2 regions of the Pseudovibrio sp. W64 genome follow, and region 1 is predicted to be linked to the other one. Evidence: predicted binding sites of a transcription regulator. Region 1 holds the regulator's gene; the other holds the start of a gene.
What was found. The regulator HrcA, encoded in region 1, represses chaperone genes, less so after heat shock. The targets are predictions, from matches to a motif close to GTTAGCACTCNCNNNNNGNGAGTGCTAAC.
Positions count from the first base shown of each region.

Region 2: the regulator HrcA is predicted to act here: its motif matches at 3,196-3,224, upstream of groES (co-chaperone GroES).

Region 1 covers NZ_LMCI01000014.1:138,678-145,030, forward strand. Annotated here, with positions in the region: gene phaZ (polyhydroxyalkanoate depolymerase) at 1-390, opposite strand, end outside; gene hemW (radical SAM family heme chaperone HemW) at 763-1,926, opposite strand; gene rdgB (RdgB/HAM1 family non-canonical purine NTP pyrophosphatase) at 2,005-2,646, opposite strand; gene rph (ribonuclease PH) at 2,646-3,365, opposite strand; gene hrcA (heat-inducible transcriptional repressor HrcA) at 3,557-4,642, shown strand; gene PsW64_RS08620 (HesA/MoeB/ThiF family protein) at 4,659-5,477, shown strand; gene PsW64_RS08625 (TonB-dependent receptor domain-containing protein) at 5,630-6,353, opposite strand, start outside.
Region 2 covers NZ_LMCI01000002.1:158,287-164,639, reverse strand. Annotated here, with positions in the region: gene PsW64_RS01575 (NAD(P)H-binding protein) at 1-423, opposite strand, end outside; gene PsW64_RS01570 (DUF4268 domain-containing protein) at 548-994, opposite strand; gene groL (chaperonin GroEL) at 1,089-2,741, opposite strand; gene groES (co-chaperone GroES) at 2,807-3,094, opposite strand; gene PsW64_RS01555 (hypothetical protein) at 3,576-4,151, opposite strand; gene PsW64_RS01550 (sigma-54-dependent transcriptional regulator) at 4,326-5,777, opposite strand; gene PsW64_RS01545 (EAL domain-containing protein) at 6,158-6,353, shown strand, end outside.

The DNA.
Region 1 (6,353 bases):
TCGCGCGTCTTCCCAGTCCGTGATGTAAACATCCAGATTTGGCAGTAAGGCTTCAACAGTGCCACGCAGAAGAGTTGCGTAATGGCCAGACATGGGCGAGACGATCAGAATTTTAGGATCGTCTTTTCTGCTTTGAGGTAAATCACGCTTGAAGTGCAACAGGCCGCAAAATGGTTTCGCCCAGATGATTTCTTCCGTGATGTCTACTTCTTTGCCATCCACGACAGTGGTGTCGAGCTCAAACTCCGGCTTGCCATAACGACGGGTTACGCGCTCAAGCATCTCACAGGATGCAGCAACCGTGCGACCAACCTGCGTGTGTGACATGGGATTGAGCGGGTTTTGAAAGCACAATCTTGTCATGTCTGCTGCAGCCCGGACAGGGGACATCGCTGCATGGTTCATTTCATACAAGTGGTAGAACAGCACAGAATGTTTCCTCCCAAGACGTTCGCTTCAGCCAACTCTTGTTCATGTAATTCTTGATTTCCGCAACACGAATACACTTTAGCCCGAAGTGCTGCACCGCAAAAGTATAGACAGCTCTATACCTTTTCAGCAACATAGACTCATGGAGAAATTCAAACCAACCTTAACTTGCATTGAAGATCAATAGGTTCTTCACCATCGCTGAGGTACATGTCAGTGTAATCAATTATGTTGCATTGCACAATATGTAAATTAATACCCCAATCGAATCGAGTAATTCGACTGCAATTATTTCACTAAGTTGAAATCGCTAATGAATTTTATTTGGGAATGCTAATCGGAAGCCAGCTCAGCAATTACGGCATCCAGTAGGGGAAAGCCTGCTTGCGTTGCACGCAGGCGAGTGTTGCTCACCCATTCTACCATGCCGTTTTCCTGCAGATTTAACAATCTCTGCGGATTGAACTGACGGCCAGAGAGCTGTTCATAACGTGGTACGTCAATGCCTTCATGCAATCGCATACCCATCAACAACAACTCGTCACCCTGCTCGCCATGACCAAGTATGTCTTCAGAGATAGAGCCGTGGCCCTGACTTTCAACCAAACCTAGCCATGTTTCCGGATGTTTTTCAGTCGAGGTTGCCAGCTTGGTGCCATCTTCCAGCGTCAATCGGCCGTGTGCACCAGGTCCAACACCGACGTAATCACCATAACGCCAGTAAATGAGGTTGTGCTGGCACTGAGCGTCAGGCGCCGCATGGTTTGAGACCTCATAGGCCGGCAAACCGCGTGCTGCGGTGACCTCCTGTGTCAGGTCAAACATGTCTGCGGCTAGATCAGGGTCCAGCATCTCCAGCTTTCCAGCTGCATACAAGCGCTGGAACATGGTGCCGCTTTCAATGGTGAGCTGATACATGGAGAGGTGATCAGCGGCCAGATCGATAGCACGGTTGAGCTCTTGCTCCCATACCTTCAAGGTCTGATTGGGGCGGGCGTAGATAAGATCAAACGAGATGCGCGGGAAAGTTTTGCGCGCAATTTCAACAGCTCGAATCGCCTCCGAAACAGAGTGCTGGCGACCAAGGATCTTCAGCTCTTTGTCATCCAACGCCTGAATACCAACGGAGAGGCGGTTTACGCCTGCAGATCTGTAGCCTGCAAAGCGGGTTGCTTCCACGCTGGTTGGGTTGGCTTCCATGGATATTTCAGCGGTGGACGGCAGATGCCAGAGGCGCGCAACTTCATTGAGGATTGTCTCAACGGTTTTCGGCTCCATCAAAGATGGCGTGCCGCCGCCGAAGAAGACGGAGTCAACTGTGCGACCCGGCACCATCTGCGCATAACGTGCCAGCTCTGTTGCCAGAGCTTTGGCGTAATGCTCCTGCGAAACCGGCTGGTGGCGCACGTGGGAGTTAAAGTCGCAATATGGGCATTTTGCCAAACAAAAAGGCCAATGCACGTAAATCCCAAAGCCGCCAACCGGTGACACAGTCATTCTTTTTCCTTTGCGTTTGCCAGCTCATTTGCACGAGTTCTTATCCGAAAACTGGAAGCCACTTTTCGGGAACGCGTATTACGCCGGCAAGCACTCTTTTTGAAACTTAACAAAGGCACGGGCGCGATGAGACAGCGCTTCGTCTTCTTTTGTTTTGTGTTTTTCTTGCTTGTCCATCTCACCGAAGGTTCTATCAAAACCCTCCGGAACGAACATTGGATCGTAGCCGAAGCCTTCCAGACCGCGCGGAGGCCATGCCAGGTCGCCATGGATTTCACCACGGTAGAACTGAGTGTGCCCATCCGGCCATGCCATGCACAGCACAGCAACGAAGTAAGCGGTCCGGTCTGTAGCGTTCGTTTCGGTCAACTTGTCCTGCACGGCCTGCATGGCCACGCCGAAGTCTTTACCTGGCCCAGCCCAACGTGCGGAGTAGATGCCCGGATCACCGTTGAGGCCGTTTACACAAAAACCGCTGTCATCTGCAAGGGCAGGCAGGCCAGTGGCTGTTGCCGCAGCAAGTGCTTTGATTGCAGCGTTTGCTTCAAACGTGTCGCCATCTTCCACTGGCTCTGGCAGATCCAGATCACCAGCAGAGAGAACTTCAAAGCCATGCGTTGCCAGCATGTCCTGAATTTCGCGCAGCTTGCCCTTGTTGTGACTGGCAAGCACGAGCTTGCCAGGTTCCAGGCGGCGGTTTTCTGTTGTGTCTGCCTGCATCAGAGCACCGTCAGCTTTTGCAGCTCAACCAGTTTGGAAATGGACTGTTTTGCAAGACCCATGAGCTGGCCGAGTTCTTCTTCGGAGAATGGCTCACCTTCAGCAGTACCCTGAATTTCAACGATGCCGCCTTTGCCAGTCATGACGAAGTTTGCGTCAGTGTCAGCAGAGGAATCTTCGATATAGTCCAGATCAGCAACCGGAGTACCTTCGTAGATACCGCAGGAGATCGCTGCGATGTGGTCTTTGAGAACCTTATCGGTTTTGACCATGTCGCGCGCTTCCATCCATTTCAGACAGTCGTGCAGAGCGACCCATGCGCCGGTGATGGATGCTGTACGGGTGCCGCCGTCTGCCTGAATGACATCACAGTCAACGGAGATCTGACGCTCGCCCAGTGCACCCAGATCAACAACAGCACGCAGAGAGCGGCCGATGAGACGCTGGATTTCCTGAGTACGGCCAGACTGCTTACCTGCGGAGGATTCACGGCGCATACGGTCATGAGTTGCGCGTGGCAGCATGCCGTATTCTGCAGTTACCCAGCCACGGTTCTGACCACGGAGCCACGGCGGAACACGCTCTTCCAAACTTGCGGTACACAGAACATGGGTATCGCCGAATTTGATCAGGCAGGAGCCTTCGGCATGTTTTGCAACACCGCGCTCCAGGCTGACTGGACGCATTTCTTCTGGTGTACGTTTGGATGGACGGTTCAAGGCAAGCTCCCTCGGGTTGCTTAATAGCTACAAATTCACAAATGGTATTGCGGATCTTTTAGCTGCGGATTGCCGTTAGCGCAAAGGCTGGTTTTGGTTTGAGAGGCTATTTTCTGCTAAAAATGAGTTTTGGCTGTTCAATTGTCCTGTGTTAGGGATTGAATACAGGCTTTGGCCCAAACCTGCTGTTGATGTGGAGTACCGATACCGTGACGAGCGTTCCTCCTTCTGTCCCTCTTGAGGATCTTGATGAACGTTCCCGTGAGGTCTTCCGGCGCATTGTTGAGAACTACCTTGATACCGGCGAACCGTTGGGGTCTCGCAACCTTGCACGTGGGCTTTCGCAGCCTCTGTCTCCGGCCTCTATTCGCAACGTAATGGCAGATCTGGAGCACCATGGGCTGCTCTACTCTCCGCACACCAGTGCCGGACGCTTGCCGACGCAGTCCGGTCTTCGTCTGTTCGTGGATGGTTTTTTGGAAGTTGGCGACCTGACCAAGGAAGAGCGCGAGCAGATTGCCGTTCAGGTGAAGGCTAAAGGTGGTGAGAAAACACCGGAGCAAGTCCTGACCGAAGCCAGTCAGATGCTATCTGGCCTGAGCCGCGGGGCGGGGGTTGTTCTTTCCAACAAGACAGACACCACCCTTCGCCATATCGAGTTTGTGCAGATTGAGCCGCTAAAAGCGCTTGTCGTGCTGGTGAGTGAAGATGGCTCCGTTGAAAACCGTGTTGTCGATCTACCTGCTGGCTTGCCTCCATCTGCGCTGACTGAAGCCTCGAACTACCTCAACTCCATCATCAGAAACCGCACGCTAGCCGATGCACAATCTGAACTTGTTCGGCAGCGAAACGAATTTCAGGCTGAGCTGGATACGCTCACATCCAAAGTAGTCGATGCGGGTGTTGCTGTTTGGGGTGGAGACAAGAATGATCCCGGAACACTGATCGTGCGTGGACGCTCCAACCTGCTGGAAAACGTGGGTGCGAAGGAAGATCTGGAGCGTATTCGCCTGCTATTTGATGATTTGGAAAACAAGAGTGAACTGATCCGCCTGCTTGATCTTGCAAAGGGCGGCGAAGGCGTACGTATTTTTATCGGGTCAGAAAACAAGCTGTTCTCGCTTTCCGGTTCTTCCTTGATCGTGTCTCCATACCGCGATAGTGAACAGCGCGTTGTGGGCGTTCTTGGTGTTATCGGGCCGACTCGTCTCAATTATGCGCGTGTCATTCCCATGGTGGATTACACAGCCCGACTGGTGAGCCGTATGCTCGGTTAAACTACTGGAGTCCCAATTGCTTTCCCTTACAGCTTCTGAACTGGAACGTTATGCCCGCCACATCGTCCTGCGGGATGTTGGTGGCCCGGGACAACAAAAACTAAAAGCTGCGCGTGTTTTGGTGATTGGAGCAGGGGGGCTTGGTGCGCCGGTTCTGCAATACCTGGCGGCGGCTGGCGTTGGCACCATTGGTATTGTTGATGATGACGTTGTTTCGCTGTCTAACCTTCAGCGTCAGATCATCCATGACACGGAGAAGCTTGGCGAGCCTAAGGTTGCCAGTGCGGCGGAGGCGATCGCTCGGCTGAACCCGAATGTGCGCGTTGTTCCGCATCCGACACGCATTAGTGGGCAAAATGCCATGGCGTTGATCAACGACTACCATATCGTTGTTGATGGCTCTGATAACTTTGCCACCCGTTACCTCGTTTCGGATGCGTGTTTTTATGCAGGACGTCCGCTCGTTACCGCTGCTGTGGGCCAGTTTGACGGCTCCGTTACGCTGCTGAAACCATTTGAGCGCGATGACGAGGGCAACTACATCAACCCAACTTATCGCTGCCTGTTCCCCAAACGCCCTGAGGCTGGCTCCATACCAACCTGCACAGAGGCGGGTGTTTTGGGTGCTTTGACAGGCCTGGTTGGCACATTGCAGGCGCTTGAGGTGATCAAGGAAATCGTTGGGTTTGGTGAAGGTCTGGTTGGGCGCTTGTTGCTCGCAGACACACTGAGCATGCATTTTGAGACCATCAAGTACAAACGCTCTACAAAGAACCCGCTCAACGGCGACACTCCAAAAACATGGAGTGAAATGCTGGAAATTGAGCACGGCTGATCCAGCGTAATTGAGTTACAAAAGAAAACGGCGGAGAATTTCTTCCCCACCGATCCCGGCCTTTCCGCCACAGAAGGCCTAGCCTCATTCAGGCAAACCTGTCTCACCAGCATTGCCAGACGCACTGCATTTGCAGCGCACCGAAGAGAGGCTTAGAACGTTTTCGCCAAGCTAAGCTTGAAGGACCGGCCTTTGCCTTCGGTTTCACTCAGATGCGCTGTGTGTTGCTGATCGAAGATATTAGTCACGCTTGCGCGCACTTCTGAGCCTGCAAGGAACCCATCTTCAGGCTTCCAAGCTAAACGCGCACTGTGCAGCGCATAACCTGGCGAAGCATCGTCAGCATCGTTCACGCGGTCCTGTTCTGCGTATAAATCAGAGCGCCAGGAAACATCCAAATTATAGTCGGCAATCTTATATCCTACTGAAAGGAAAAGATTATCTGCCGCTACGCTATCCAGATATTCATCATCAGAAAGGTTGTCACCCCGTGTGACTGAAGCACCTAGATTGCCGTACCAGCTGTCAGAGGAATAACCTGCTTCTAACTCGATGCCTTTGATCCGCGCCTCATCAATAGCAGTTGTGATTGTCTTGCCCGTTGCATGATCGCGAGAGGAATAGAGGTAGTTGTCGATGTTGTTGTAAAAGCCCGTTACTTTGAAGCGAAGGCTATCATTTTCCAACAATACGTCGTTGAATTTAAAGCCTAAGCCAGCTTCAAAATTGTTAGATTTTTCTTTTCCGAGATCGGTAAAGCCATCACCCGAGAAAACTTCATCCAAAACTGGCATGCGTTCTGTGTGTGCAACAGAACCAAAGACATTCAGCCAGTTTGTCAGCTCATAAATTGCTGCAAGTTTTGGAGAATAGGCC
Region 2 (6,353 bases), on a different contig from region 1:
GAAAGCGAGCGTGCGAACGGCCTCTTCAAGCTCCCCTTTGACCTTCAGATAGGAGTTGGAACTGCCCGCTGCTGCACCAATCGAAGAAACCATGAGAAACTGCTCAGCACCGGCTTCACGCGCCAACCGCGTAAGGTCGTAGGCAAGCTGGAAGTCAATCGCGTAAAACGCTTCTTTTGAGCCGGCTTTCTTCAGCGTGGTCCCCAGACAGCAGAACACATCCGTCACGTTCATTGGCAGTTGAAGGCTGGAAAGATCGCTGAAATCGGTCAGATGCAACCGAAGCTTATCATCTTCAATCTCTGGATCTTTGCGCACAACTGCATGAACCTCGTCATACGCCTCACTGGCAAGCAGCAGCCGAACCACTTCAGAACCAATCAGCCCAGTTGCACCAAAGACCATCGCCACACGATTTTTCATAGGAAATTCCTCCGATTATCAGCCAAAGCAGATTGGTAGATCGGGGTGAGTGTTTAAGACTCGAACAAGTTGAAGCGTAATTCAAAAAATAAGAGCACCATTTCAGGTGCTTTCATTTCGATTGCTATTTGGGAATGGCAGAGAGCAGAGGGAAGAGTGCCATATGGAAGTTTCCGAGCCAGATTACATACCAGTCTGCAAGCTCTGGCATTGTCGTGTTGGTGCCAAGATCAACATCTCTCTTCCATAACACGATGCTGCAATATCGGGCATGTTCAGCAGGGTCCCAATCAAGTGATGCGCCGATCGCTGTCTCTACATGTTCTTTTTGGCGTAGCAGTTCTTTGAAGTAGGCCTCGCCGGGCTCATTCCGAAAGTTGATCATAACTTTCGCGCAGTTTTCTTCATCCAGATAATGGAGACTTAGATAAGCGTTCGGTATGCCAAACTTGATGTCGTAGTAACTTCCGTCGGGAACATTGTTTCTCAGTTTAATCGGAAGTTTAGTGTCAGACATCTGGTCTTTGACTGCTTGCCAAATTTCATGATGTTTTTGTTTTAGTTCACTCATGAGTTGTTATTTCCTAGCTGAAGCTGATTGTGACAATGCAAAAAAGGGCACCCCGAAGGATGCCCTAATTCGTTTAAGCGTTGGTTGGCTTGGCTTAGAAGCCCATGCCGCCCATGCCGCCCATGCCGCCGTCCATTGGAGGCATTGCTGGGCCGGAGTCTTTCTTAGGCAGTTCAGCAACCATTGCCTCAGTAGTGATCAGCAGACCAGCTACAGATGCAGCATCCTGAAGAGCAGTACGAACAACCTTAGTTGGATCGATGATGCCAGCTTCAATCATGTTGACGTATTCTTCGGTCTGAGCATTGAAGCCGAAGGTCTCATCCGCAATGTTGTCCTGGATTTTGCCAACAACGATGGAACCTTCAACACCAGAGTTTTCAGAGATCTGGCGAAGCGGAGCTTCAAGAGCGCGCAGAACGATCTTGATACCAGCTTCAATGTCAACGTTCTCGGAAGATACTTTCTCAACAGCAGCTTTTGCACGAAGAAGAGCACAACCACCACCTGGTACGATACCTTCTTCAACAGCAGCGCGTGTTGCGTTTAGGGCATCGTCGATGCGGTCTTTTTTCTCTTTAACTTCTACTTCGGTTGCACCACCAACGCGGATAACTGCAACACCGCCAGCAAGCTTAGCAAGACGTTCCTGCAGCTTCTCGCGGTCGTAGTCAGAAGAAGTTTCTTCAATCTGGGCTTTGATCTGGGAAACGCGTGCTTCGATGTCAGCTTTTTCGCCAGCACCATCAACAATGGTAGTGGTTTCCTTGGTGATGTTCACCTTGTCAGCAGTGCCGAGCATGTCGATGGTTACGTTTTCCAGCTTGATGCCCAGATCGTCAGAGATCACGGTACCACCAGTCAGGATAGCGATGTCTTCGAGCATTGCTTTACGACGGTCGCCGAAGCCAGGAGCCTTAACAGCAGCAATCTTCAGGCCACCACGCAGTTTGTTCACTACGAGAGTTGCCAGTGCTTCACCTTCAACATCTTCAGCGATGATGATGAGTGGGCGGGAAGACTGAACAGCGCTTTCAAGGATTGGAAGCATTGGCTGCAGGTTGGAAAGCTTTTTCTCGTGAAGGAGAATGAGTGGCTTTTCCAGGTCAGCAATCATCTTTTCAGCGTTGGTGACGAAGTATGGAGAAAGGTAACCGCGGTCGAACTGCATACCTTCAACAACTTCAAGCTCGGTCTCAAGAGACTTGGCTTCTTCAACGGTGATAACACCTTCGTTGCCAACGCGCTGCATTGCTTCAGCAATGTCTTCACCGATCTGAGTGTCGCCGTTAGCAGAGATTGTGCCAACCTGTGCAACTTCGTCAGTAGAAGAGATAGACTTGGAACGTGCGGTCAGGTCTGCAACAGCAGCAGCAGTTGCCATGTCAACGCCGCGCTTCAGGTCCATTGGGTTCATGCCAGCAGCAACGAACTTTGCACCTTCTTTAACGATAGCCTGCGCCAGAACTGTCGCAGTTGTTGTACCGTCACCAGCAATGTCGTTGGTTTTGGAAGCAACTTCACGCACCATCTGTGCGCCCATGTTTTCGAACTTGTCTTCAAGTTCGATTTCCTTCGCAACAGAAACACCGTCTTTGGTGATGCGTGGTGCGCCGAATGCTTTATCCAGAACAACGTTACGACCTTTAGGGCCGAGGGTAACTTTTACAGCGTTTGCAAGGATGTCGACGCCTTTAAGCATCTTGTCGCGGGCATCGGAGCCGAATTTGACTTCTTTAGCAGCCATGGTTTTGTCTCACTTAAATTCTTGAATAACAGAAGGGATCGTAGGGTCTCAACAATGGCCTGGAATTAAGCCAGGATACCCATGATGTCGGATTCCTTCATGATCAGCAGGTCTTCACCGTCGATCTTAACTTCAGTACCGGACCATTTGCCGAACAGAACGCGGTCACCAGCTTTAACGTCGATAGCGATCAGCTCACCGTTGTCCTTACGTGCGCCAGCGCCAACAGCGATAACTTCGCCTTCCTGTGGCTTTTCTTTTGCAGTGTCAGGAATGATGATGCCACCAGCTGTTTTTTCTTCAGACTCAATGCGGCGAACGACAACACGGTCGTGTAGCGGACGAAACTTCATAATTGGCTCTTCCTCTCATACGCGAGCGCCCCTTTTAGGCAACGCCCGGACGCGAAGGTTAAAAACTTTGAGAGTGGGTGAAACTTTGCAGCCCCACAGTGATTAGCACTCCCAAAGGCAGAGTGCTAACAACCACAAAATGATGTAGTTTCACCACCTCTTATAGTCAAGAAGAGAGCTGTAAAAAAATATTCTGGAGTGCAAAAAATATAGGAATACTGCGAGAAATTGGGGGGCAATTTGGGTACAGTCTCAACTCACCCTAGACGAATGGACTGTCTGTGCTGCCTGCACGGGAATTTCCGGAATCAGCGCAAAAGAAAAGCCGGCTTTAAGATCAAAGCCAGCTTTTGAACTTTAACAGGAAGCTTTCAGGTTTTAGAGCGTGTTCCCGAAAAGTGGTTCCGGTTTTTGGATAAGAATACGCGCAAAATTAAAGAGTTAGAGCTTGGTGCGTGAATGCATATGAACGCAACATGCTCTAATTCTGAAGAGGTGCGTCCTTCATGGAAAACGGAAGCTCAAAGCTGCCGGACTTTTCCGAGTTCTCGTCGTTAAACTGCACCTTCAGCACATAGTCTCCAGCTTGCAGCCCTTTAAGGTTGAAGCTCAAAGATGTCTGATACTCGCGGATTTGGTTGAAGCTTGCCGAGTGCAAGGCGGTAAACCCGTCCTGAGAAGCAAACACCTGACCAGTGGTGTTGCGCAGTTCAAAGTCAACACTCAGATCAATCGCATATGTGCTGCCCATCTCTTTGTAAGAGAAGCCAACAGGCTCAGCATAAACGGTCAATGGATCACCGCTCTGGAACTCTGTCGTCTCCAGAGGCGTGTAAGCCCCATAACTCTCAGCTGGTAGTGCGATGAATTTTGCTGCCGTAAAAGCGAGTGGCTGCTGTTGCCAGGCAATGGTGTAGGCGTCCTGAGCAGCTTTAAAGCCAGCGCTCGGCGCACTCTTGTCTTCAGCAGATGCAGCGCCACCCAACAAAGCAACCGCAAAAATAGAACAGGCTGCAGCTTTTGCGTAAGCTGACATCCCTCTCACTGTAAATGGCATTGTTAGCCCCCTAGAGCCAGCAGAACACAATATCTGCGGCACTCACCTGATTCTTGGCGGTGGTATAGCTCTTAAATCTAAGGGAGACAATACTGCCCCATTTGTTGAGGCAGCTTAGACATGCGTCACGAAGACATTCCTCATGCGATGGTTAAGCAATTACCACGCAGTTGATCAGGCACCGGCCCGTTCAGCCCAGGATTGCTTCTTCCGGTAGATGGTCGAGGGGCTGATTTCCAAGGCGGCAGCTGCAAGGGCAATGTTGCCGTCAAAAGTTTCAAGCGTGGTCTCGATAATCTGCTTTTCCTGGAACCACAACGGTTCGATAGACCGCCCCATAGAAGGCATAGGTTCGCTTGTGCTGAAGGCAATCTCGGAAAGAACAGGAACAGCCTGGTCACGCAACAAAGGAGAGAGCATGAGTTCAGTGACTTCATCACCGTCATTCATGACCACAAGCTGGCGAATGACATTCTCCAGTTCGCGCACATTACCCGGCCAGCTGTGCTGCAACAAAAGAGCTTCTGCATAGGTCGAAAAACGCTGAAATCTGCGATTTTCTTCTGCTGCATACTTCTTCAGGAATGTTTGAGCGAGGGACGGTATGTCCTCGCGGCGCTCCCGAAGAGCGGGCAGGCGGATCGGCAGCACGTGGAGACGATAGAACAGGTCCTCACGGAAGCGACCTGCGGTGATCTCTGTTTTCGGGTCTCTGTTGGTTGCGCAGATAACGCGCAGATCCAGCGAGCGTGGTTTATGCTCTCCAACCCGTTGAATGGAGCCGGTCTGAAGGAAACGCAAAAGTTTGCTCTGCAAGCAGAGTTCCATTTCACCGATCTCATCAAGGAACAAAGTTCCCCCATCGGCAAGCTCTGCTGCACCAGCTCTGGCCTCATCTGCTCCGGTAAAGGCACCGCGTGCATGACCGAAGATCTCGGACTCCATCAAATTGGCCGGAATCGCTCCACAGTTGATTGCGACAAAAGGCCCGCCTTTACGTGCTGATCTGGCATGCAGCGCCTGTGCACACAGTTCCTTGCCTGTACCTGATTCTCCGGTAATGAAGGCTGGTGCGCTGGATGTCGCCATCCGGTTGATCTGCGCATAAACGCTTTGCATGCGATTGGAAGCACCAACAAACCCTTCAAACTGAGCAGCTGTTCCAGACGTGTCGCTGGAGACAATCGCTTCAGAGCCAGTCGCGGCTGAAAGTGAAGGTGAGGGTGCCGCTCTCTTGAAGACACCCAGATGTGCTTCAAGTTTCTCCAAAAGCATTTCGCTTGTGTAAGGTTTGGTCAAAAAGTCATGGGCACCATTGCGCATGGCATTCATGGCACGGCTCACAGACCCCTTGGCACTGACCGCAATCATAACCGCGCGCGGCGCAGCAGCGACAATCTCGGAAAGCTCGGCTTCCCCGCCGATGCATTCAAGATCGACAATAACGATATTGATTGGGGTATGTCGCAAAAAGGCGACAGCATGTTCTTTGCTCGCAAGAACATGCGCAGGTTGTCCGCAGGTAACATGCTTCGACAAAGCACTACTGGTTTTACGAGCCTCTGCACGATTAGTGTCGACGACACAGGCGTTCAAAAACCTATTGGTAGCTTTGGGGGATCCCATTGGCAGGCAACCTCAAAAATCAATACATCAGGTCGAAAATCATTCGACACCCTGAGTTTGTGCAAACAGGGTAAACAAACCCTTTTCGTTTTCGAGGTTGATTGCATTATGCAGTTAATTTCTTTCACGCAGAACGCTTCGAGCAACTTTCTTACCTGATAAATATCATTGTTCGCCAGAATCGCGCGCTGAAGTTCAGCTCGGGATTGTGACGAAAATCGTATGCGCTGATGATATATGTAGCTCTATTGTCATTCTTGCGGGGACAACACGGGTTTTCCCTAGAAATATAATGGGTATAGGGTTCGAACGACCTCAGTAAATGCGGCAAAATTCAGGTATGTATTTTGTGATTCGGACCAACAGGTACTCTTGAGGATATGACGCGCTTGGCGAACATTTCCATTTTGTTTTCTATTTCAGCCATTGCGGCCTCTTGTGGCACTGTGATGGTCTACCTTTTTGCGCGTCCGGTTGGCGAGGCTATCACCGTTGCCTTTACGGCGATGTGCACTATGATCTTCATCCATTTCATGTTGACCCGCTCTCAGGAAAAATCCGCGGTATCTGACGCTG